One region of the Rufibacter sp. JT20002 genome, then DNA from elsewhere that is predicted to be linked to it. Evidence: riboswitches for the same ligand, from Rfam matches in the RefSeq annotation. Region 1 holds a riboswitch; each other region holds the start of a gene.
What was found. A riboswitch is a leader RNA that binds a small molecule or an ion and turns the genes downstream of it on or off. The one in region 1 is predicted to bind S-adenosylmethionine.
Positions count from the first base shown of each region.

Region 1 (7,314 bases):
TTAGGTTCTTCCAGACCTTTGCTGTCGGTGACAATGCTCATCACCCGTTTGCGCAGGTCTTTGTCTGGCAGGAAAATGTCAATGGTATTTCCGTAGGACTTGCTCATTTTCTCCCCGTCAATCCCTGGCACTGTCATCACAGTTTCGTCTACCTTCGCCTCCGGCAAAACAAAGGTCTCGCCGTAAATGTGGTTAAAGGAACTGGCGACATCGCGGGTGATTTCGAGGTGCTGGATCTGGTCTTTGCCCACGGGCACAAACTCGGCATCGTACAGCAGGATGTCGGCAGCCATGAGAATAGGGTAGGTGAACAGACCGGCATTCACGTCAGACAATCCACGGCGGGCCGATTTGTCTTTGAAGGAATGGGCGTTGGCCAACATGGGGTACGGCGCGAAGCAGCTCAAATACCAGGTCAATTCGGTTACCTCGGGCACATCTGACTGACGGTAGAAAATGTTTTTGTCTGTATCAAACCCGAAGGCCAGCCAAGCAGCCGCTACGGCATACGTATTCATCTTTCGCTCCTGCGCATCCCGAATGGAAGTGAGGGAGTGTAAGTCTGCGATGAAATAGAGGGAGTCGTTGCCTGAATTTTTGGAAAGCTCTATTGCGGGAAGAATGGCTCCTAGCAGGTTGCCCAAGTGCGGACGCCCACTGCTTTGAATGCCGGTAAGTATTCGTGCCATGTTGTACTGAATGTTTGCACAAAGAAAGCGATTGGGGAGCAAACAGGAAAGCCTTTCTATTTTGGAGCTGTTTTTGAGAAAAGGAGGCCTAAACTTCTATGAAAGGTATTGATTAATTAAGGCGCTCACTTCCTCCGCCCGGCTCATGACCATCAAGTGCTCGCCTCCTTTTACCAGATGAAGAACAGGATAGTTGGGCACCGGAAGCACCTTGTCCTGGTCTCCATGGATTACAATCACTCCTTCTTTTGCAGCTTGGTGACGCCACAACAGAATCTGGTTTAACGACCAGCGCAGAAAAGGAATATCAGTCTCCTGGATGATGGCTTTCAGAATCTGTTTTTCTTCTGGGGTGTGCGCTCCAAAGAGCCAGTTGGCGGGAGATACCCACTCCTTGAACATGCCCAACGGAAGCCATTTCTGCATCTGTAAGGCTCCGGCTAATTTGTAATGCAAGGGTAACTCCTGGGTGTTGGCTAAACTTGATAAAAGAATCACATGTTTAACCGGAATTTGCTTGGCGATCTCCTGCGCCATCATTCCCCCGAAGCTTAAACCTACCAATACAGGAGGCTCCGAGTTCAATTCCATTTGCCATATCAATTTCGTGGCATAGGAAGCCATGGTGTCCTGCGGCTCGGGGGTAATCCATTGGATGACTATAGGATTTGGGTGCTGTAACTGCAGGAATTGGAACAGGCGTTCATCGGCGCAAAGACCACTTAGAAGATACAAAGGAGGTTGATTCATGAGCAGTAGTCCTGAGGCTTTAAACTAACTTAGTCTTTGGAAATGTACGTCTCCAAAGAAACCTCCTGCTCCTGGGCCAGGTACCGATCTATCACTGAATGGGCGACATAGAGAACCGGCGTCAGTACAACGGCCACGGTGAACTTGTACAAATAGTTGATCACAGAGACGGAAAGTACTGTTTTCAGGTCCCAATCACCGAAAAGGTAAAAGGCGATGAACAGCACAACTACCGTATCTACCAACTGGGAAACCAAGGTAGAACCCGTGGCCCTCAACCATATTTTTTTATTCCCAGTTAACCGTTTCAGCCAATGGAACACATGGGCATCTAATAACTGCCCCAGCAGGAAAGCAACCAAAGAACCCACAATGATGCCCAGCCCCTGACTAAAAACTTTATTGAAAGCGAAGTTCATGTCAAAAGCGGTTCCATTGGGCCCCTTGCTATTGATGTCCTGCCAAAACTGCGCCGGTGGTAAAGCCGTGGCAATTAAGATGACCAGAAAAGCATAAGCAATTAATGCCGCCGTTAAATAACTGATGCGCTTAACCCCGTCCTTCCCGAAATATTCATTGATGATATCGGTGGTGACGAAGACAACCGGCCAAATGATAACGCCTGCCGTCAGGTTGAAGTCCAACTTTGCCCCCAGTACCGGAATCTGCGCCCCCGGCAGATCAAACAACCCTTCCCCCGAAAAGATCTTCACCCCAATCAACTCAGCCAACAGCGCATTCGTCAGGAAAATACCGCATAGAACCATGAATAGCTTCCGTTTCCTAAAACCTAGCCCAGAAACAGAAGTGGAAGAAGTTTGCTGCATTTCTAAATAAAGCTGATTGAGCCTGTAAAGATGAAGGAAAGCAAGAAATAAGCAATAATGAGAAAAACTCTGGTTTCTGGTCAGTCTTTCCAAAGCAGTTCCTAAATGCCTTTCCTACTCTATAATAGAATCATTTTAGTAGGTAGATAGCTTACCTTGGGATGTTCAAAAGATCGAATTTTTAAAGGAAAAGGTTTAACCATAATGATTTAAACCGACAGACAATTGAAGGTTCAATCCATAGACTTGAACTGGGGAAGGTAAAAGTACAAACTACTTGGCTATGCAACGTAACAGGCAAAAGAACCCAATTCCAGTCTTTCGGGTGAGCGCCTTTGTTATAGACCTGGTGCCGCAGGCAGGCCTACTGGCCAAGGCTAAAACAGCAGCGCGAGGCCGGAAGACGAGGCCTCGCGGCCTTGAGCGCACCAAAGCAAAAATGAAACAATAAAGCTTTTACAAGCAGGCTAACAGAAGCTACGTCAGCTACAGCAAATTAAAAGCACCCAAAAACCAACAAAGTCAAAATCCCTACTCCAACACACTTATCGTTTTCCCCTCCGTAGCCAAAGCCGTATTAGGAAAAATGGCCTGCGCTTCTTCTAGCAAAGGAGAGAGATCTTTGTATCGAGCCGAAAAATGCCCAATGAGAAGTCGCCTAACTTGGGCTTTCTCCGCTAAAGTGGCGGCTTGGGCGGCGGTGCTATGAAAGGTATGGGTGGCCCGGTGCTCCATGTCGCTCAAAAAGGTAGACTCATGGTACAGGAGGTCAACTCCTTTCACATAAGGCAAGATGTCTTCTTTGTACTTAGTGTCAGAGCAGTAGGCGTAGCTGCGGCTTCGTTTTGGGTCTGTGGTAACATCTTGGTTGCGCACCAGAATCTCGCCCTGTTCATTTCGGATATCCTCGCCCCATTTAAGCCTTACCAATTGAGGAGGGGTTAAAAAAGAAGGGAGCTTGCCTTTAAGTAAATGGCGGGGTTTGGGTTTTTCTTTAAACAAATAGCCACAACAGGGCACCCGGTGCTGCATGGGCAGCGAGTGAACGGTCATGTATTTGTCTTCGTAGATTTTCTTGCAGATGGTAGTGTCCACTTCCACAAAATTGATGTGGTAGGGGAGTTGGGTGCCACCGTACTTGAATTGGAGGGTGATGATCTCGGCTAAACCCTTCGGGCCGAATAGATTAAGGTGGCCGGTGCGCTGCTGCAGGTGCATGGTAGAAAGCAGGCCCGCCAGACCAAAGTAATGGTCACCGTGCAGGTGACTTATAAAGATATTACAAATGCGCTGATGCTTTACTTTGTATCGCATCAGCTGCATTTGTGTACCTTCGCCGCAATCAATCAGGTTAATCTGATTGCCAACCGTGAGTAGTTGGGCGGTATGATTTCTATCAAAAGACGGGGTGGCAGAAGAGCTCCCAAGAATTTTTAGCTCAAAGTCCAAACTGCAGCCCGCTTAATATCTATTCTTCTTTTTTGGTTAGATCGCTTTCAATCTCGTGCAGGAAAACGCGGTCAATGCCTTCTTCAACGGTTGGAAGAATGTTCAATACAGACTCCAGTTTAGAGATCGTGATCAGCTTGGTTACGTGCTCTTGCAAGCCAGTAAGGATAAGAACCCCCCCGGAAGAATTGCAAAGACGGTTTGCAATCAGGATAGAGGATAGTCCGGAAGAATCAGTATATTTTACGTTGGTAAGATCCAGGATCAGGTTAGTAATACCTTCTGCATTCAACTTCACAAACTCAGACTTCAAATCAGGTGCGATCGTGGTGTCTAGTTTTTTTTCATCTATGGTGATGATGGTGTAATTCTCTTTTTTATCAATTGTGTACTTCATAAGTAACAGCAAAAAGGTTTAGAGTGCGAATCTACCAATTTTTGGTGGAATATCTTTAACAAAGTAAGTTAAAAAATGTTGGCCGCAATGCTCTCTTGGAGCGTATGTGGCTGGCTGGCATAGTCTTGGGGAACAAACTTTATGCCTAACAACTGTTCATACAATTCTATGTAGCGCTGTGAAATCTCAGTTACTTTTGCATCAGACATTTCGGGCACTTGTTGACCTTCTTTTCCCTGAAAGCCATTCTCAATCAGCCATTGACGTACAAACTCCTTTGAAAGTTGTCGCTGTGGCTGACCGTTTTCCTGGCGTTCCTGATAACCTTCTGAGTAAAAGAATCTTGAAGAATCAGGGGTGTGTATTTCATCTATCAAATAAATGATGCCATCTGCTTTCCCAAACTCATATTTGGTATCCACCAGGATAAGTCCGCGCTCGGCGGCCAGTTCAGTTCCGCGTTGGAATAGGGCTCTGGTGTACGCCTCCAGTTGAACGTAATCCTGCTCAGAAACGATACCCTGTTTCAGGATTTCCTCTCTGGAGATGTCTTCATCGTGGCCCTCGGCGGCTTTGGTCGTAGGGGTGATAATTGGTTCAGGAAACGGGTCATTTTCCCGCAGCCCCTCCGGCAGGGACACGCCACACAAGGTACGCTTACCGGCACTGTATTCACGCCAGGCATGGCCCGCTAAATATCCTCTGATAACCATTTCCACTTTGAACGTCTCGCATTGGCGACCAATCGTGACGTTAGGAGCCGGTTGGCTCAGAACCCAGTTAGGCACTACATTGGCCGTTGCTTCTAAAAAGGTGGCTGCAATTTGGTTCAGTACCTGTCCTTTAAAGGGGATGGCCCGCGGCAGCACCACGTCAAAGGCAGAGATCCGATCAGTGGCCACCAAGGCCAGTTTGTCTTTGAAATAATAAACATCCCGAACCTTGCCCCGGTAAAAGCCGGTTTGTTCTGGAAAGTGGAAGTTGGTTTCTTTTAACGCTTGCATGGCAGATGACTAACGGCGGCAAAGTTAGGAAAGGTTACAGACGGGACAAGTATATTTCTCCCAAACCCTTAGGAAGGCCGTGGCCTACATTTACTAACATTTGTTGGTTTTTGAAAATAAATTGCAAAATATTTTCAATTTTATTTGGGTTTAAAGATTTCGTTAATAGATTTGCAGCATCAAGTCAATTATTCCGGTAGTTGATTTATAAAGAAGAGCGGAGAGACAGGCTCAATGAAGCTCTAGCAACCTACCAGCCGTGTAAGGTGCTAAGTCCTGATCCCAGGGGACATATTGCCACTTGGGGAATATAAATTGATACGAAGATGGAAAAGCAAATCAACGCCACTTCTAACAATGCAGCGCCGCACCTGACCATGGCGGCAAAAGGTAACACACCTATTATTATCTCCTCTATTACGCGAATGTGCACTATGTCCATGATGGATATTTGTTGCTGTTGTCGCTAATCCCCTCATCTAAAGTAATTTAAATTTTCTTTAGGGGCCTGACGCACAGCGGCAGGAGGGAACCTGTTGTCTGTTAGTTTTCTGGCTCTTGAATTTGTTCAATTTTTCAATTGTAACCGGCTATAATCATGTCTAATTCTTATCGTTTTGAAACCCTTCAGCTACACGCTGGCCAAGAAATAGATGCTACCACTCGTTCACGGGCGGTGCCTATCTACCAAACTACTTCCTATGTTTTTGAGAACGCAGAGCATGGGGCTAACCTGTTTGCGCTAAAACAATTCGGGAATATCTACACCCGCATCATGAACCCCACCACCGATGTGTTTGAGAAACGCATTGCCGCTTTGGAAGGGGGCGTGGCCGCCGTTGCCGTTGGTTCAGGGCAAGCGGCTCAATTCATTGCCTTAAATAATATCCTGCAGGCAGGTGACAATTTCGTGGCCTCCAGCAACCTGTATGGTGGCTCTTACAACCAGTTTAAGGTAGCTTTCAAGCGCTTGGGCATTGAAGTAAGATTTGCTAAGAATGATGAACCAGCCACGTATGCGGCCCTTATTGACGAAAACACGAAAGCCCTTTATCTGGAGACTATTGGCAACCCCCGTTTCAACATTCCAGACTTTGAATCCATTGCGGCGGTAGCGGCGGGGCATCAGATTCCGTTGGTGGTAGACAATACCTTTGGGGCGGGCGGATATTTGTTCCGACCATTAGAGCACGGAGCCAACGTAGTGGTGGCCTCTGCCACCAAATGGATTGGCGGGCACGGGACCAGCGTGGGCGGCGTGATTGTAGATGGCGGAAACTTCAACTGGGGTAATGGAAAGTTCCCGCAGTTCAGTGAGCCTTCAGAAGGATACCACGGCCTGAACTTCTGGGAAGTATTCGGGGCTGATGGACCCTTCGGGAACATTGCCTTTGCTATTAGGGCCAGGGTAGAGGGTCTTCGTGATTTTGGGCCGGCCTTAAGCCCGTTCAACTCCTTTCAATTAATCCAGGGCTTGGAAACCTTGTCGCTACGGGTAGACCGCACGGTTGAGAATGCCTTGGCTTTGGCGCAGTGGCTGGAGCAGCATCCTTTAGTGGAGAGTGTGAATTATCCGGGCCTTGCCTCCAGTCCTTACCATACTTTGGCGAAAAAGTACCTGAAACGCGGCTTCGGTGGAGTGTTAAGCTTCAACTTGAAAGGGGGCAAAGAAGAGGCCGAGGTTTTTGTTAACAGTCTAGAATTGGTGAGCCATCTGGCAAACGTAGGCGATGCCAAAACCCTGATCATTCACCCAGCCTCTACCACGCACCAACAATTGAATGAAGAAGAGCAGTTGTCAGCAGGGGTAAACCCCACGCTACTGCGGGTGTCTGCGGGTATTGAGCACCTAGAGGACATCAAAGCAGATTTTGAACAGGCGTTTGCCAAAGTGAGAGTACAGGAACCGAAGTTGAAGGCCGCAGTAAGTGAGTAGAAGCCATGTTGAAAGGACGCGTTTTTGAATTTACAGATGAATTTACGCTGGAGTCTGGGCAATCTTTGCCCGGCTTCCAACTCTTTTATACTACCTGGGGCACCCTGAATGAAGATAAAAGCAACGTAGTGTGGGTTTGCCACGCCTTTTCCGGAAACGCTTTTGTAAAAGATTGGTGGGGCGACCTGTTTGGTGAAGGCAAGACCTTTGACCCTGCCAAGCATTTTATTGTCTGCGCCAATACGCCGGGCAGTTGCTACGG
Region 1 is NZ_JBSZJY010000004.1:521,073-528,386, forward strand. It holds gene trpS (tryptophan--tRNA ligase) at 1-689, opposite strand, end outside; gene ACW9SV_RS18990 (alpha/beta fold hydrolase) at 786-1,439, opposite strand; gene ACW9SV_RS18995 (queuosine precursor transporter) at 1,469-2,266, opposite strand; gene ACW9SV_RS19000 (ribonuclease Z) at 2,798-3,715, opposite strand; gene ACW9SV_RS19005 (STAS domain-containing protein) at 3,735-4,112, opposite strand; gene ACW9SV_RS19010 (phosphoribosylaminoimidazolesuccinocarboxamide synthase) at 4,181-5,116, opposite strand; SAM riboswitch class I at 5,319-5,433, shown strand; gene ACW9SV_RS19015 (O-acetylhomoserine aminocarboxypropyltransferase/cysteine synthase family protein) at 5,715-7,052, shown strand; gene ACW9SV_RS19020 (homoserine O-acetyltransferase family protein) at 7,058-7,314, shown strand, end outside.

Region 2 (7,314 bases), on a different contig from region 1:
CCTTCGCCCGTGTGCGCACCAGATACAGGGCCTGTTGCGCATCCTGCAGCGGGGTGATCTCCGGCTGGGAAGTGACGGCGGGGTCGGGCAGGCGGTACTTCACCACGAAGGCGGCCACCCCTTGCTCCGTAAACTTGCGGGCCACGTCTGATCCCTCGTGGCTGGTGGCTAGTTTGGCGTAACCGCCGCCCGGGCAAATGATTACCGCGGTTCCGTTAGCCTTCTCCTTGGCAGGCAGAAAAACGGTTAAGGTAGGCTGCCGCACCAAAGTTACAATCTCCACTTTATCGGGACGCACTTCCTTTTTCTCCTGGTTAGGGCCGGGCACCTCATTGGGGATTTTGCCTTCGTACAAGGGTATTTCCATGGGTTTTGTTTGGGTGAAGCCGGAAGAAGTTACGCAGGCCAGTGCCAGCAGGGTAAACAATTTTTTCATGTTACGGATGGGGTTAAACAGAAAGCTGTTTTTGGGCTACTTTCTTGCAAGTCCCCCAAAAACAGCCGTACTCCTTCGTTTCTGATATTCTAAAAATCAACCGGCAAACTGTTCATCGGCGGTGGGGCCGTACATGCCGGGCACCGGAACATCCAGCAGGCGCAGGTACACACTCAATTGCCCGCGGTGGTGGATGAGGTGGTTCATGGCCAGGTTACGGATGGCCACCTGCTTGGGCATGGAGAAGATCACGTGGTCGCCGTGGCGCAGGGTCCAGGTTTTGCCTATCTCCACCACGTTGGTATCGTTCAGGGCTTTTACCGCTTTCTGGTAGTTTTCCTCAAAATGGGCCATTAACTCCTGGTGGGTGGTTCCGTCAAAAGGCGCGTACTTCTCCTTGCTGAAATCGCGCTCCTCAGTCTTCAACACGGTGGCGATGAACAACCCCGGCAACTCGGCCACATGCCCCGCCAATCGTTTCAACGACATGCTTTTGGCATGTGGTTTCCAGTCAAAATGCTCCTGGGGCACGCGTTCCAGCATTTTCCGGGTGTTGGCCGCCTCTTGTTCAAACTGGCGCAAAAGTTTTTGGTTTAACTCCATAGTTCGTTCGTGTTTTGGGTGGTAGGTTCGGTAAGTTAGAAAAAAGAACGGGAGCAGAAAATACTCCTGCTCCCGTTCTTCTATAGGGCTATTGCTGGCAAATGCCTACCGCACCTCGCCCATCAATCTTCTGATGAAGAATCCAAGGCAGAGCAAAGCCACGCCTATTCCAACTGACCATAACCCTATCTGGTTTAAGATGGAGGAATAATAAGGAAGCGAAAGCACTGGGTTGTCTACCACCTCGGCAGGCACACTCATCAAGGCCCCAATCTTGCCGGCTAGGTACTCCCCAATGGCGCTGGCGAAAAACCAGATCCCCATCATCAAGGCCACAATCTTGGCAGGCGACAGTTTGGTAATCATGGAGAGGCCGATAGGTGAAATACACAGCTCCCCGCAGATGATGAAGAAGTAACCTGCCATGAAAGCCGGCAAAGAAATCAGGCCTGTTTCTTCGTTGGAAACGCAGCTCAGGTAGAAAACATAGAACCCAATGCCCATTAACACGAAAGACAACCCAAACTTACTTGGGGTGTTAGGCTCTAATCCCTTACGGTTCAAGTAAGGCCAAAGCTGTGCGAACACAAAACTCAGGGCGATCACCCACGCCGGTGGAAGGAAATTGTTCACCGCCAAAGCCGGAAGTTCTACCCCACCCACGTGCATGTCCACGTTGCGCATGGCAAACAGATTGAGCGACCCGGCATTCTGCTCATAAAACGCCCAGAACAACGAAGACGAAATAGTGAGAACCAGCGCGGCGAATAACTTGTTGCGGACTTCGGCCTCGTTCCGTAAGGCAAAGGTCAGAATATACACCACTGCCAGTCCGCCTAACCCGAACATGATGTAGTCCATCACCTCGTAGTTATGGAAAAGGGCCACAATCACTGGTATAATCAACAGCGTAGCCCCATAGATTACCACCTCTCTGCTGATGCCCGCAAACACCGGGGCTTTCAGGTGAGCGGGATTAGGCGGAAGCCCTTTGTCACCCAAAGACTTTTTACCTAGCGCAAACACTACCAAGCCCAGAATCATAAACAAACCGGCCAACCCGAAACCATAGTGCCAGTCTATCTGCTGCCCCACGTAGCCGCAGAGCAGTCCGCCCAGGGCCGCGCCAATGTTGATGCCCATGTAAAAGATGGAAAAAGCACTGTCTTTGCGCGGGTCATTGTCTGAGTACAACGTGCCCACCAGGCTGGAGATATTGGGTTTAAAGAAACCGTTTCCGCAGATGATGAAGGCCATGCCGTAGAAGAAGCTCCAGTCCTGCGGCAAGGCCAAAACTAAATGCCCGATGGTCATGAGCACCCCGCCGTACATCACCGCCTTTCGCCCGCCCAGAAAGCGGTCAGACATCATGCCGCCAAACATGGGCATGGTGTACACCAACGCGGCGTAAGATCCCAGAATGGCGTAGCCCTTGGGTTCATCAAATTTGAGTTCAGAGATCATGTAGGCCAGCAAGAGGGCCTTCATGCCATAAAAAGAGAAGCGTTCCCACATCTCGGTGAAAAATAGCATGTACAGCTGCTTAGGGTGCCCCGTGGAGGCAGGCGCCTCTGGTACCCTAGGTTCGGTTAAATCCATATCAGGTGGTAAAGAAAATTATAAACCCTAATTGACCTGACAATTTACTAGATAAAGCCGGGATTCAGTGCTTACGGGCGAAAATCTGGTTCAAGGTCGTTTCCCGTAAAAGAGGCTTAAAAATCAAGATCCGCCACCTTAACCAAAATTAAAAGGCCTCCCTACTTTGAAAGCAGGGAGGCCTTTTTAGGTAGCTATGGGTTTGGGCTTGCCTTTCAGAAAATACCACCGGAAACGCTCACCGGAAGATCAGGAACAAACGACCCGGATCCGGCAGGTTAGTTCCGGAACTGAGCCAATTGCTGCTTCAGTTCTTCCACCTTATTGGCTTCTGATTGCTGCTCGCGTTTCAGCTTAATTTCTTTTTCGCGGGCCAGTTGCTTGTGGGTTTTGAATTCCTCAGTGAGTTCATCGTACGCCCTGATTTTCTCTTCGGTCACCCGATTGCTGTTTTTGTACATGAACGCGAAGACCGCTGCCACCGCGCCCAAGGCCAAAATAATGACCAAGCTGATAATCACGTACACCTGCTTGTCCATGTCAATGCCCAGCACCGACAGGCTAGCCACGTCATGCGCCCCCTGCTGGATCTGCTTTTCTTTTTGGGCGTTTACCTCTTGCAGGGCCTGTACCTGTAGTTTTTGATCGGCTAATTCCTTCTGGGTTTGCGCCAGTTTCACAGCCGTCTCTTTTCCGGCGTTCTTAATGCTTTGCTCACGCGCACGCAGGGTGTCCTGTACATTTTGGAAGAAGGCATCCAGACTGGCCTGCTTTATTACTTTGTGCGGCTGGTTGTATTTTATCTCGGTGGAAGACCTGAACTTCAAAGAACTGAACTGCTGCTGCAGGTTGTATCTGGTTCGGTCTTTTGCAGGAGCAGCAGTTTGGGCCATGCCCGAGGTCATCACGAGAACACTGAGGAAAAGAGAAAGAAAAACGGCTTTCATATGGGGACTATTTGCGTCAAAAAATGTTCGGGTAAGGTTAAAATTAGTGATTTCCTCCCACTAATTCAGACAAAAAACTAGACTTTCTGCTAAGTAACGAAGTTCTACTCCTTAGATTTATACGTTTCACGCATTTTGACTGTTTATTTCAGGAATAGGCTAATTTCATCGAGAATTCATCTATTTACCCGCCACTTCTTCATTTCCTGGCTTAAAACACACTGAACGAGAGTGATTACAAGCTCCTTTCTGGAAATTACCTAAAATTTGTTTGAAGAGATACTAACCAGAGCGGAGCTCTGGCGCTTTGATACCAAAGGAAAGCCAACCCTGAAGCTACTTCCTTTCTGAGCTGTCAGACGCAAAGTGTACATTGCCCAAGTGATCTGCCTTAAATAATCTATATTTCTTTTGCTATATACCCACTTGCTTTCTACCTTAGCCCTTGAAATTATACCGAAGAGGGGAGAGAGCAGGCTCTGAGAACCTCTAGCAACCGTTAACCATGTTAAAAAGGTGCTAACTCCTGCCCAGCCAAATGGGAAATATAAGTTTTCAGACCATGATCAGCAGCAGCAATCTTTCCAACATCAACCTTCTTTCATCACCTACTTCTTCAGGCTACTTCACTGCCTGTATGCACTTTTGTTGTTGCTGTTAGCTTCCTTAGATTTTCCGGGCTCCCGGGGTTCTATCCTTCTGCGCTAATGCAGCGCTTCTCTATTTTCTAAGACTCAATTTCTGTTTCATTTCTTATGTACACAGCACTTGCGCAGGCAAGGGCAAAGAAACAGGCGTTTGCCTGCGACAACTCTTTGCACGCCTGCCTCTCCTCTACCTTGGCGGCGCTCTATCGCTTCCTTTCCCTTTGCTGTTGCGGAAACGCCTTTTCTCTCCCTTTCGCTTTTAACCCATTTTTTGAAAATCACCTTTAAAACACCATGAAATCATCCTTACAGACTTACAGGGCCCTTCTGGTCCTGACTGCCTGGGTCCTTACCATCGTTCCGGCCCTGGCGCAAAGCAGCTATTACTTCCCAAAAACGAAGAACTTTGACGCTGCCATACCTACGCCCGAGCAGTTCCTGGGCTACGGCATCGGCGAGCGCCACAGCCGTTACGAGCAATCGGTGGCTTACCTTAAGGAATTGGACCGGCTCTCTGACAAAGTAAAAGTGCAGACCATCGGGTTTACCTATGAACTGCGGCCGCAGGTGGTGGCCATTATCACCTCTCCTGAGAACCACGCCCGTTTGGAGGACCTCCGGAAAGAGCACCTGCAGCTAGCCGATGTCTCCAAGCCGCTTCCCAACCTAGCCAACGCGCCGGTGTTCGTGAACCTGGGCTACAGTGTGCACGGCAACGAGGCCTCCAGCTTGGAAGCTTCCCTGCTAACCGCCTATTACTACACCGCTAACCAGGACCCCGAGACGCAGCGTGCCTTGAAAGAAGCGGTGATTTTGCTGGACCCCGCCCACAACCCTGATGGCCGTGACCGCCACGCGAACTGGATCAACGTGCACCAGAGCGATCCTTCCGTAGCCGATCCTGCCGATTGGGAGCACAACGAGGTGTGGCCCGGCGGCCGGGGCAACCATTACTGGTTTGACCTGAACCGCGATTGGCTGCCCATCGCGCACGTAGAAAGCAAAAACCGCCTGAAGTTCTACCATGAGTGGCTGCCTAACGTGGTGATTGACTTCCACGAGATGGGCACCAACTCCACCTACTACTTTGAGCCCAGCAAACCCTATGGCTCCGAGAACTACCTGGTACCCCGCAGCACCTATGACAACCTGAACGTGATCATCGCCAAGTACCACGCGGCGGCACTGGACGAGATCGGGTCGCTGTACTTCACCAAGGAGCAGTACGACAACATCTACCCCGGCTACGGCTCCACTTACCCCGATTTCCAAGGCGGCGTGGGCATCACCACCGAGCAGGCCAGCTCCCGCGGCAACCGCCAGGAGAACTCCACCGGCGTGCTGACCTTCGCCTTCGGCATCCGGAACCACCTGAGCACGGGTCTGGCTACCGTGAAAGGAGCCGTAGAGAACCGTGAGACTTTCCTGAAACACCAGCGCGAGTTCTACAAATCCGGCATAGCCGATGGCCGCAAAAACCCGGTGAAAGCCTACGTGTATGGCGAGAAGCACGATGCCACCCGCCTGCGCAACTTCACCGAGCTGCTGCTGGCCCACAAAATTGAGGTGTATGAATTGCCTGGCAACCAGACCATCGGCGGCACCGCCTTTGAGAAGGGAAAATCCTATGTAGTGCCCACCGAGCAACCGCAGTACCGCCTGGTGGAATCCATCTTCGCAAAGAACACTAATCTCCCCGATAGCGTTTTCTACGATGCCTCCACTTGGACGCTGGCCCTGGCCTATGGCTTGCCGCACGTGGGCGCTTCCAAAGCTGTGAACCGCGGAAACCGTGTAGCCACCCTCCCCGCTCTCACCGCTACTGCACCCCCTAAAAGCAACTACGCCTACCTCCTGGACTGGACCGATTACAATACCGCGGGCGCCTTATACCAACTGCAATCGCTAGGGGTGACTGCCCAAACCGCCTTGAAGCCATTCACAGCCAATACCACAGCAGGCGCCAAAGACTACCTGCCCGGGGCCATCACCATCCCCGTTGCCTCGCAAAAAATCTCGTCTGACTCGCTGTACAAAGCCATTCAGAAAGTGGCCGCAGACCGCAAGGTTAACATCGCCTCGGTGAACAGCGGCTTCAGCGCCAAAGGCATTGACCTCGGCAGCAGCAACATTCAGACCATCCGCAAACCTGAGGCGCTGATGCTGGTAGGCAATGGCGTGATGGGTCCGGAGGCTGGTGAAGTGTGGTTCCTGCTGGATTCTCAGTTGAAGATGCCTATCACCAAAGCCGAGCTGAGTTCTTTCCCGCGCCTGTCTTTGGCCCGCTACAACACCATCGTGCTGGTGAGCGGCTCCTACAACAGCCTGGATAAAAACACCGTGGACAAACTGAAGCGCTGGGTGACCGAGGGCGGCACTTTGATTACTTTTAAAACCGCCTCTGAGTGGGCCATCAAACAAGGAATCGCCAATGCTCGCCTTATCTCAAGCGCTGATACCTCCGCTAAAACCACGCGCCAGGCTTACATCAATGCCCGCGAACTGGAAGGCGCCAAATCAGTAGGCGGCTCTATTTACGAGACCGACCTGGACATCACGCACCCGCTGGCCTTCGGCTATACCTCCCGCAAACTGAGCGTGTACCGAAATAGCAGCGTGTTCCTGGCCCCCAGCAAGAACTCATATGAAACGGTGGCCCAGTACACCGCTAATCCGCTGCAAAGTGGCTACGTGTCCAAAGCCAACCTGAAGAAAATCGCCAATTCTGCTTCCTTGCTGGCGCAGAACCAAGGCCAAGGCACCTTAGTCCTTTTCGCCGACAACCCCAATTTCCGGGGTAGCTGGTACGGCACCAACCGCCTGTTCTTCAACGCTCTTTTCTTCGGCAACATCATCAAAACCGTTGGTGGCGTGCTTGCGGGGGAGGAAGAGGAATAAATTCTGACAGCCTTAGTACAAGGCTAGGATTCATATAACCTCTCACCTTGTCATCCTAGAAGAAACCTGGTAGCGAACGGTAATAGCGTTTACTAAACGCCTTTGTAGCTTGCCCACAAGTTCCTTACAGGATGACAGAAGAGGAATTTGGTTTGTGTTCCTAATTTAAAATGAAAGCGGCTAC
Region 2 is NZ_JBSZJY010000005.1:320,904-328,217, forward strand. It holds gene ACW9SV_RS20800 (alpha/beta hydrolase) at 1-436, opposite strand, end outside; gene ACW9SV_RS20805 (DinB family protein) at 533-1,039, opposite strand; gene ACW9SV_RS20810 (peptide MFS transporter) at 1,145-2,638, opposite strand; gene ACW9SV_RS20815 (hypothetical protein) at 2,917-3,585, opposite strand; SAM riboswitch class I at 4,034-4,139, shown strand; gene ACW9SV_RS20820 (M14 family metallopeptidase) at 4,527-7,130, shown strand.
Region 2: linked by a shared signal. The riboswitch ahead of ACW9SV_RS20820 (M14 family metallopeptidase) and the one ahead of ACW9SV_RS19015 (O-acetylhomoserine aminocarboxypropyltransferase/cysteine synthase family protein) in region 1 are both predicted to bind S-adenosylmethionine.

Region 3 (7,314 bases), on a different contig from region 1:
GGGGTGAGCAGGCCCTGGATGGTTTGCTCATACGGGAACACCAGCTGGGCTTTTTTCACGTCAATTACCTTAGTGGCGTAGTTCTCAGCCTCGGTCCAGTTTTCCTGGTAGAGGTAGAAGCGGGCTTTCAGGGCCCAAACGGCCAGTAAAGAGGCGCGGGCGGGCGTGGTGTAGGAAGCTCCTACGGCCCCCTTTTCCACTTCGGTGAAAAGCTGCTCGGCTTGGTTTAAATCAGACAGCACCTGGGCGTAGGTTTCGGCTTTGGTGGACCGTCCTATGCCTTGTCCGTCCAGTTTCGATTCGGTGGGCGTGAGAACCAGTTGAGCGCCGCCCCAGGCCCGGGCGATGTCAAAGTACGCAAGACCGCGCAGGAAATGAGCCTCGGCCAGAATGCTTCTCCGAAGGTTATCGGTTAAGGCGGGGTCCTGGATGGCCGGCACATCGACGATGAGGTTGTTAGCCAGGTTGATCACACGGTAAATCTGCCGCCAGGTGCTCAGGATAGAGCTGTTCTCGGACTGGATGCCGTTACGGTCAAACTGCCGGTAAAAGTCAAAGGACCCGATGGACTCTGCTTCGTCTGAAGACAGGTAAGACAAAGCCGGATAATCCAGGCCGTAGTAGTTGTTGCTTTGCAGTTCGCTGTACGTGCCCAGCAGGGCGGCCTGCGCGCCACGGGCATCCACTAAAGCGGTAGAAGACAAGACCTCGGTAGCTGGGTCCGGCTCCAGCAAATCGCAGCTGGAGAACAGGACGGCGGCGGCTAAGACTAAGGTTTTATAGGAAGAGAGAATATTTTTCATGGCTGTTTTTTAGAAAGTAACATTGGCACCTATCTGGAAACTTCTGGGCTGCGGCACCACGGCGTGGTCAATACCCAGCACGTTCTGGTTGTTCGCGGCTACGTTCACCTCGGGGTCAAGGCCGCTGTAGTTAGTGAGTGTCCAGAGGTTGGTGGCCAGGGCGTACAGGCGTAGGTTGGAGATTTTGAAGCGGTTCACCAGCTCGGTAGGCACGTTGTAGCCCAAAGTGATGGAGCGCAGGCGCAGGAAGGAACCGTCTTCCAGGTAGCGGCTGCTAGGCAGGGTGTAGTTGTTGCCTCTTTTGGTCAGGCGTGGCACATCGGTGATGTCGCCGGGTTTCTGCCATCTGTTCAGCTGGTTCGGGAAGAAGGTGATGCCGCTCTGGGTACCGCCGTGCTCCAGGAAGAAACGGTTCAGGTTTATGATGTCGTTTCCGGACTGAAAATACAAAAGTGCCCCTAAATCGAACCGCTTGAAGCGGACGGTGTTGTTCAAGCTCCCGAAGAAATCCGGCGCGCCGTTGCCCATGATTTTGCGGTCGGCAGTGGTGATGGTGCCGTTTTTGTCCACGTCATCGTACACGGCATCGCCGGTCTGCGGGTCTACATACAGCTGGTCATACACCCAGAAAGCGAAGAGCGAGTTGCCCTGTTCCATGCGTACCCAGTCGCGGGAGTGGGCGGTGATAGGCGTGGGCAGTTTCTCAATGCGGTTTTTGTTTCTCGCGATGTTGAAGTCAGTGGACCACTGGAAATCGTCTTTCTGGATGTTCACCGAGGAAATGCTCAGTTCCACGCCTTTGTTGCTCACCTCACCCAGGTTCTCATATACGCTGGAATAACCCAACTTGGAAGGCACTGGCACCTGAATGAGCAGGTCTTTGGTGTATTTGCTGTAGTAGTTGGCCTCCACTTTGATGCGGTTCTGCAGGAAAGCCAGGTCCAGGCCCAGGTTCCACTGGCGGGTGGTTTCCCAGGTCAGGTCTGGATTGCCTAACTGGCTCGGGCTGATGCCGGGGTTGTTCTGGTAGTTTCTACCCGCTCTCCACAAGCTCTGTGATGGGAAATCACTGATGCCGTTCTGGTTTCCGGATAAACCTATGTTGGCGCGCAGTTTAATCTGGTCAAACGGCAGGCTTTTCGCGAAGGCCTCCTCAGAGATAATCCAGGCCGCCCCTACTGATGGGAAGTAGCCCCACTTGTTGCCGGCGGCAAACTTAGAGGAACCATCGGCGCGCAGGCTACCATCCAGGCTGTACTTGTCTCTGAACGTGTAACTCGCTCTCCCAAAGAAAGACACCAAGCCGTTCTGGCTCGAAGAAGTGCTACCCGTCTGGATGGAAGAAGAGGCGATTTCCTGGAAATTATCGCTCGGGAACTTCTGGCCCGAAAGTGTCAGGAAGTTGTACTTGGTGCTTTGGAGGGTATTTCCCAAAACAAGGTTCAAACGGTGGTCATCGCCCAAGGCTTTATTGTAGGTCAAGACCTGCTCGTTGATAAGCGTTACCAGGCTGGACTGCGTGTTGCTGCCGTTACCCGCCGGGAGACCTACGCTGATTTGGGTGTTGTTGTAGACTTTGTCAATGTAGCTGTTGTAGTCCAGGCTCCAGCTTGATTTGAAAGACAAGCCAGGCAGAATCTCGTACTCGGCGTACAGGTTCCCAATGAGGCGGTTGCTGTGCCCTTGGATGTTCAGGTTCTCAATAAGAGCCAGGTGGTTGTCAAAGATGCTGTGGCGGGCATAGCTACCGTCTTCATTGAACACGGGCAGAAACGTTTGCACGTACAAAGACGAGTTGATCACGCCCTGCGCGCTGTTGTCGTTGCGGCTCACGTTGCGGTGGCTGTACGCCCCCGAGGCGCTGATGCCCACCGTCAGTTTCTCACTCAGGTTATGGTCAAAGTTGAACCGCCCGCTGAAACGCTCGAACTGGGCCGGTTTCACAATCCCCTCTTGCGAGAAATAGCTACCGCCAATGAAGTACCGGCTTTTGTCTGACCCACCCGAAGCCGACAAGTCATAGCTCTGGGTTTTGGCCGTCTGGAACACATCCGGAATACGGGAATACGTGGTCTGTTCCTCGGGTAAGCCGCGGCCACCCTCGACTTTGGGACGGAACGGACGGGAAGCGAAAGCCCCACCATCGTTCAGGAACGCCTCGTTGATGAGTTCGGCTTCCTGCTGGGCATTTACGGTTTCAAAGAGCTTAGGCGCCTTCGCCCAGCCAAAATAGGTCTGGAAACTGATTTTGGAACCTGCATTCAGCTTACCACGCTTAGTAGTAATGAGTACCACGCCGTTCGCTCCTCTTGACCCATAAATAGCTGTGGCGTTGGCATCTTTCAAGACCTGAATGCTTTCTATATCGGCAGGGTTCAAATCAGCGAGCGGGTTAAAGGTTTGTCCGCCCAGCCCCAGGTTGCTCAATGATTGGTTGTTGATGAACACGCCATCAATCACATATAAAGGAGAGTTGCTGGCATTAATGGAAGTCGCTCCCCGCACACTTACGCTGATACCGCCACCCGGCGCACCGCTGGCTGAGGAAATCTGCACCCCGGCGGCTTTCCCTTGAATCAGTTGGTCCGGGGAAGAAACTGGTAATCCGCGGAGGTCGTCCACGTTCACGGTGCTCACCGAGCTGGAAACCGCCCGTTGCGACTGCGTTCCGTACCCCACTACCACAATTTCTTCCAGGCTTTTGGTGTCTTCTTTCAAGCTCACGTTCACGGTGGTTCCATTCACCACGGCCTCTGCAGACGTGTACCCGATGCTGGAAAACACCAGAGTCTGGCCGGTTCTGGCCGGAATGGAATAACGCCCCTCGGCGTTGGTGAAGGTGCCGCTGGTAGTGCCTTTCAGGACTACGCTCACGCCGGCCAGGGCTTCACTGCCCTTGGTGCCGGTCACTTGCCCACTTACGGTCTGGACTTGGGCATACGCGGCATGCGCCAGCAATATTGCCAATAATACTCCTAGACTTACTAGACTTTTTAGAGTACTACTTGTATGAGTTTTCATTTTTATAAAATTATAAAGACAAGACAATTCCTATCCGGCATCAGGACGACACCGGTGATTTTTAAAACAGAAAAGTTGCTATGGGATTAGTGCAACGAAACAGTGTCTAACAACAACACATTCGGGCGCAGAGGGGCATGGTGCTCAGGGCCAGAGCAGCAGTAGAAGGCAGAAAGGATGCTCTAAGGGGAGCATGGTCTTCCGGGGAAGAAGATGGTAAAGAATGGTTCATAGGGGTAATTGTGTTAAGAAACAGGAATACATAGGCGTGCCTCACCGAAGGGTGAAATAGGGTACGCCAGAAAAGAAGGAGGTGGCGCCAGCTTTAACAGCAACAACAAGCCTGCATGTGCAGGAACTGCCGGGAGGCAGGATGGCTGTTAAGGGTCAAGCGAGGTTGCAAAATTTGTGGTTGCATGGTCATTCATTTATAGTTCCCAAAAATTGGGCAGGTGTTAGCACCTTTTCGGCTGGGCCGAAGGTTGCTAGAGGGTCTTGGAGCCTGCTCTCTCGCCTCTTCTTTATAAATCTCCAATAAAGATGCCCTAAAGGTAAGGGTGCATTTTCTACAAATACAACCTTTTTGTAGAAAATAATTTTTCCAAGTTTTCCTTAACACTTGGACTAAATACAAATAATCCAACACTGCAGAAATAAATAAGCGATTCTCCTGCTTATAATTCAAATCAACTCTTTGAATCAATCACCTGCTGGAAGGTCCATTGTGGAAGAGAATTCTGAAAATGATAAGTCTTTGGCTGTTGCCCACCTCCACTCTAAGAGTAGCACGCATTCCGTCCCCCTTTGAAGGGGGTAGGGGGATGACCAATTGGCTTGAAGAACCGTCCAACTTCTGCTAAGTGCATGGGCAACCACAAGGGATTGTCCCCACAGATCGTGAATGCGTGTGATCAGCATGTGTAGTCAATCAGCATGAGTTGTCATCCCCCTACCCCCTTCAAAGGGGGACGATATGCGTGTCCTTGTTTGGAAAAATATACCTATAGACAATGCTTTAAAAATGGAGGAGGGTAAGCCTGCCTTTTTGGGAGCATTACTATGGGTTTTCTGTTTCAGGGCTACATTTTGAAAAAAGGGTGAAAACGGGTGTAACTTAGGCTTTGGGAAGCGGTTTGCATCCCTATATGTGGTTAGTTTGTATCTTACCCCACTTTCACTAACACCCTTTCAGCGTTGAAATCTATTTTATCCTTGTTCAAGAGTGCCCCAGCAAGTAAAAGTGCTGCCTATTTCAGTCCTGGCGATGCCTGCCTGCAGGCCATCATCCAAAGCCTTGGGTCGGCTAGATCCAGCTTGCAGATTTGTGTGTTTACCATCTCAGATGACCGCATCACCAACGCTATACTGGCAGCCCATAAAAAAGGGATCAAGATTCAGCTACTCACCGATAACGAGAAACTGTTTGACAAAGGCTCAGACATCCGGCAATTAGCGCAGGCGGGCATAAAGGTGAAAGTAGACCAAACGCCTAACCACATGCACCACAAGTTTGCCATTGTGGATCAAAGCCAGGTGCTCACCGGCTCCTATAACTGGACCCGCAGTGCCGCCCTGTACAACCATGAAAACGTACTGGTTACGTCAGACCCTCAGGTGGTTTCCAGCTACGCCCGGGAGTTTAACCGGCTTTGGTCCGAGATGGAAGCGTTTAGATAAAGAACACCTCAGGCGGCAGCTTCCTTAGGTTGGGTTTTCATTGGACTGGAGGGTATGGAGTTTCATGCGCACGAGGTACTCGCCAAAGAGGGAGTTGCCGTACGTTTCGCAGTTGTCCAGGATGATGCCTTTGGTACCGTCTGGCGCAGAGACCGCGTAAAGCACTGAGACCTGCTGGACTCCCCCACACTGGCTGAACCGCTGGCAAGCCTCTACCCGGAGAGCGTCTGGCGAGAAGATGTTGTTTGTTTCCTTACATTGCCACCCTTGGGGGCTGCAGGTAAAAGAATGGGTAAATCCCTGCTGGTTTAAAAAGGCCAGCGCCTCTTGTACATCGGTAAATTGTTCCAGCCTCATGCTGCCTCTTTGCTCCAACTTCTGGCTTTGGTTTGTAAAAGTCACGGGTGACTAAAGGAATAGTTTGTTTGAGGGCCCTCCTTCACATTAAAGGGCAAGTAGTGCTAAGACGCCTGCATTTGATGGTAGGCTTCTTCCAGGGAAGGAACCGTCGTAAACAGAGCATCCATCCCCAATACCTGTAACAAACGCCGGTGCGGCTCACCCAGGTTCATGAGGGTAATGGTGGCATTATAGTTCTTGAGAACCAGCAACTGGTTTACAAAATGACAGAACCCATAGGTTTTGATACACTCAAGGCTGGCGCAGTCTACCCAGACACTAAGCTCCTGCACAGGCTGCCGTAAGCTCTGCAACCGGCGCGTGAGCCTCTGGTCAGAGGCATCCAGATCTTTCTGCAACAACAGTATAACTTTACTGCCTACTTTCTCTGTAATGATATTCTGCATAAAACTTACCTAAAAACGAATACTGCTTTGCCTTTTCCCGGGACAGAACCAAGTGCCCAATCCTCACTTACCCTTTTTCCTTTGTTCAATAAATAGGAAAGCCAATCCTTGCGGCAGGTCCAGGTTTTGCCAGATCCGTTCTGCTTTAACCACGTTTTTCTGAACTTGGGATGTAAAATCATAGGCTTCTAACTAGATTGGACCAGGCCGTCCTGCACCAGAACCGGTGCACACGCTCCTAAGAGATAGTCGTGTGTAGTAAGCATACGCTTTCTTACCCCTGAAAAGTGCCGGGAAAAACACGGCAATTAGATTGCATAAACACGGAATTTTGTATAAGCCTTCCTCTTTTAATCTAACTCAGAAGGCCTACGTAGCAGAAATAGGAGTTTTTCTTTCCTCTTAGCCCTTGTACCGCAAAAGGGAGCTGCGTCAAAGCATCCGTAGAAGTTCTGCCTTCTTTTCAGTATAAATTAAATAAACCGCACCATAGCCTGCCCGTACATCTAAGCGGCCCAGGCACCAAGTCCTGGAGGTTCCCAAAAGACACTACAGACGAAAAGACACACTACTATGGAGAAAAATTGGGTGATTGCGATACATGGCGGCGCTGAAAACCAAAGCCGGGAAGAGCTAGGCGAGGCGAAAGAGGCGGCTTACAGACAGGGGTTGGACAACGCCCTGATGGCTGGATGGCATGTACTGGAAGCCGGAGGAAGTGCCCTTGACGCCGTAGAAGCCGCCGTGAGGAGCATGGAAAACAACCAACTTTTCAACGCCGGACGGGGCGGAAGCCTTGCCAAAGACGAAAGCAATGAGTTTGATGCCTCCATTATGGACGGCAAAACCATGCAGGCCGGGGCAGTATCTGGAGTGAAGCATGTGAAACACCCCATTACCCTAGCCAAAACCATCATGCAGAAATCTCCCCATGTCTTGCTCACTGGTGATGGCGCTGAAAAGTTCGCCCGGGAACTGGAACTGGAGATGCGAGGGGATGACTATTT
Region 3 is NZ_JBSZJY010000005.1:329,300-336,613, forward strand. It holds gene ACW9SV_RS20825 (RagB/SusD family nutrient uptake outer membrane protein) at 1-803, opposite strand, end outside; gene ACW9SV_RS20830 (SusC/RagA family TonB-linked outer membrane protein) at 813-3,770, opposite strand; SAM riboswitch class I at 4,250-4,354, opposite strand; gene ACW9SV_RS20835 (phospholipase D-like domain-containing protein) at 5,019-5,501, shown strand; gene ACW9SV_RS20840 (hypothetical protein) at 5,526-5,858, opposite strand; gene ACW9SV_RS20845 (STAS domain-containing protein) at 5,963-6,307, opposite strand; gene ACW9SV_RS20850 (isoaspartyl peptidase/L-asparaginase family protein) at 6,881-7,314, shown strand, end outside.
Region 3: linked by a shared signal. The riboswitch ahead of ACW9SV_RS20830 (SusC/RagA family TonB-linked outer membrane protein) and the one ahead of ACW9SV_RS19015 (O-acetylhomoserine aminocarboxypropyltransferase/cysteine synthase family protein) in region 1 are both predicted to bind S-adenosylmethionine.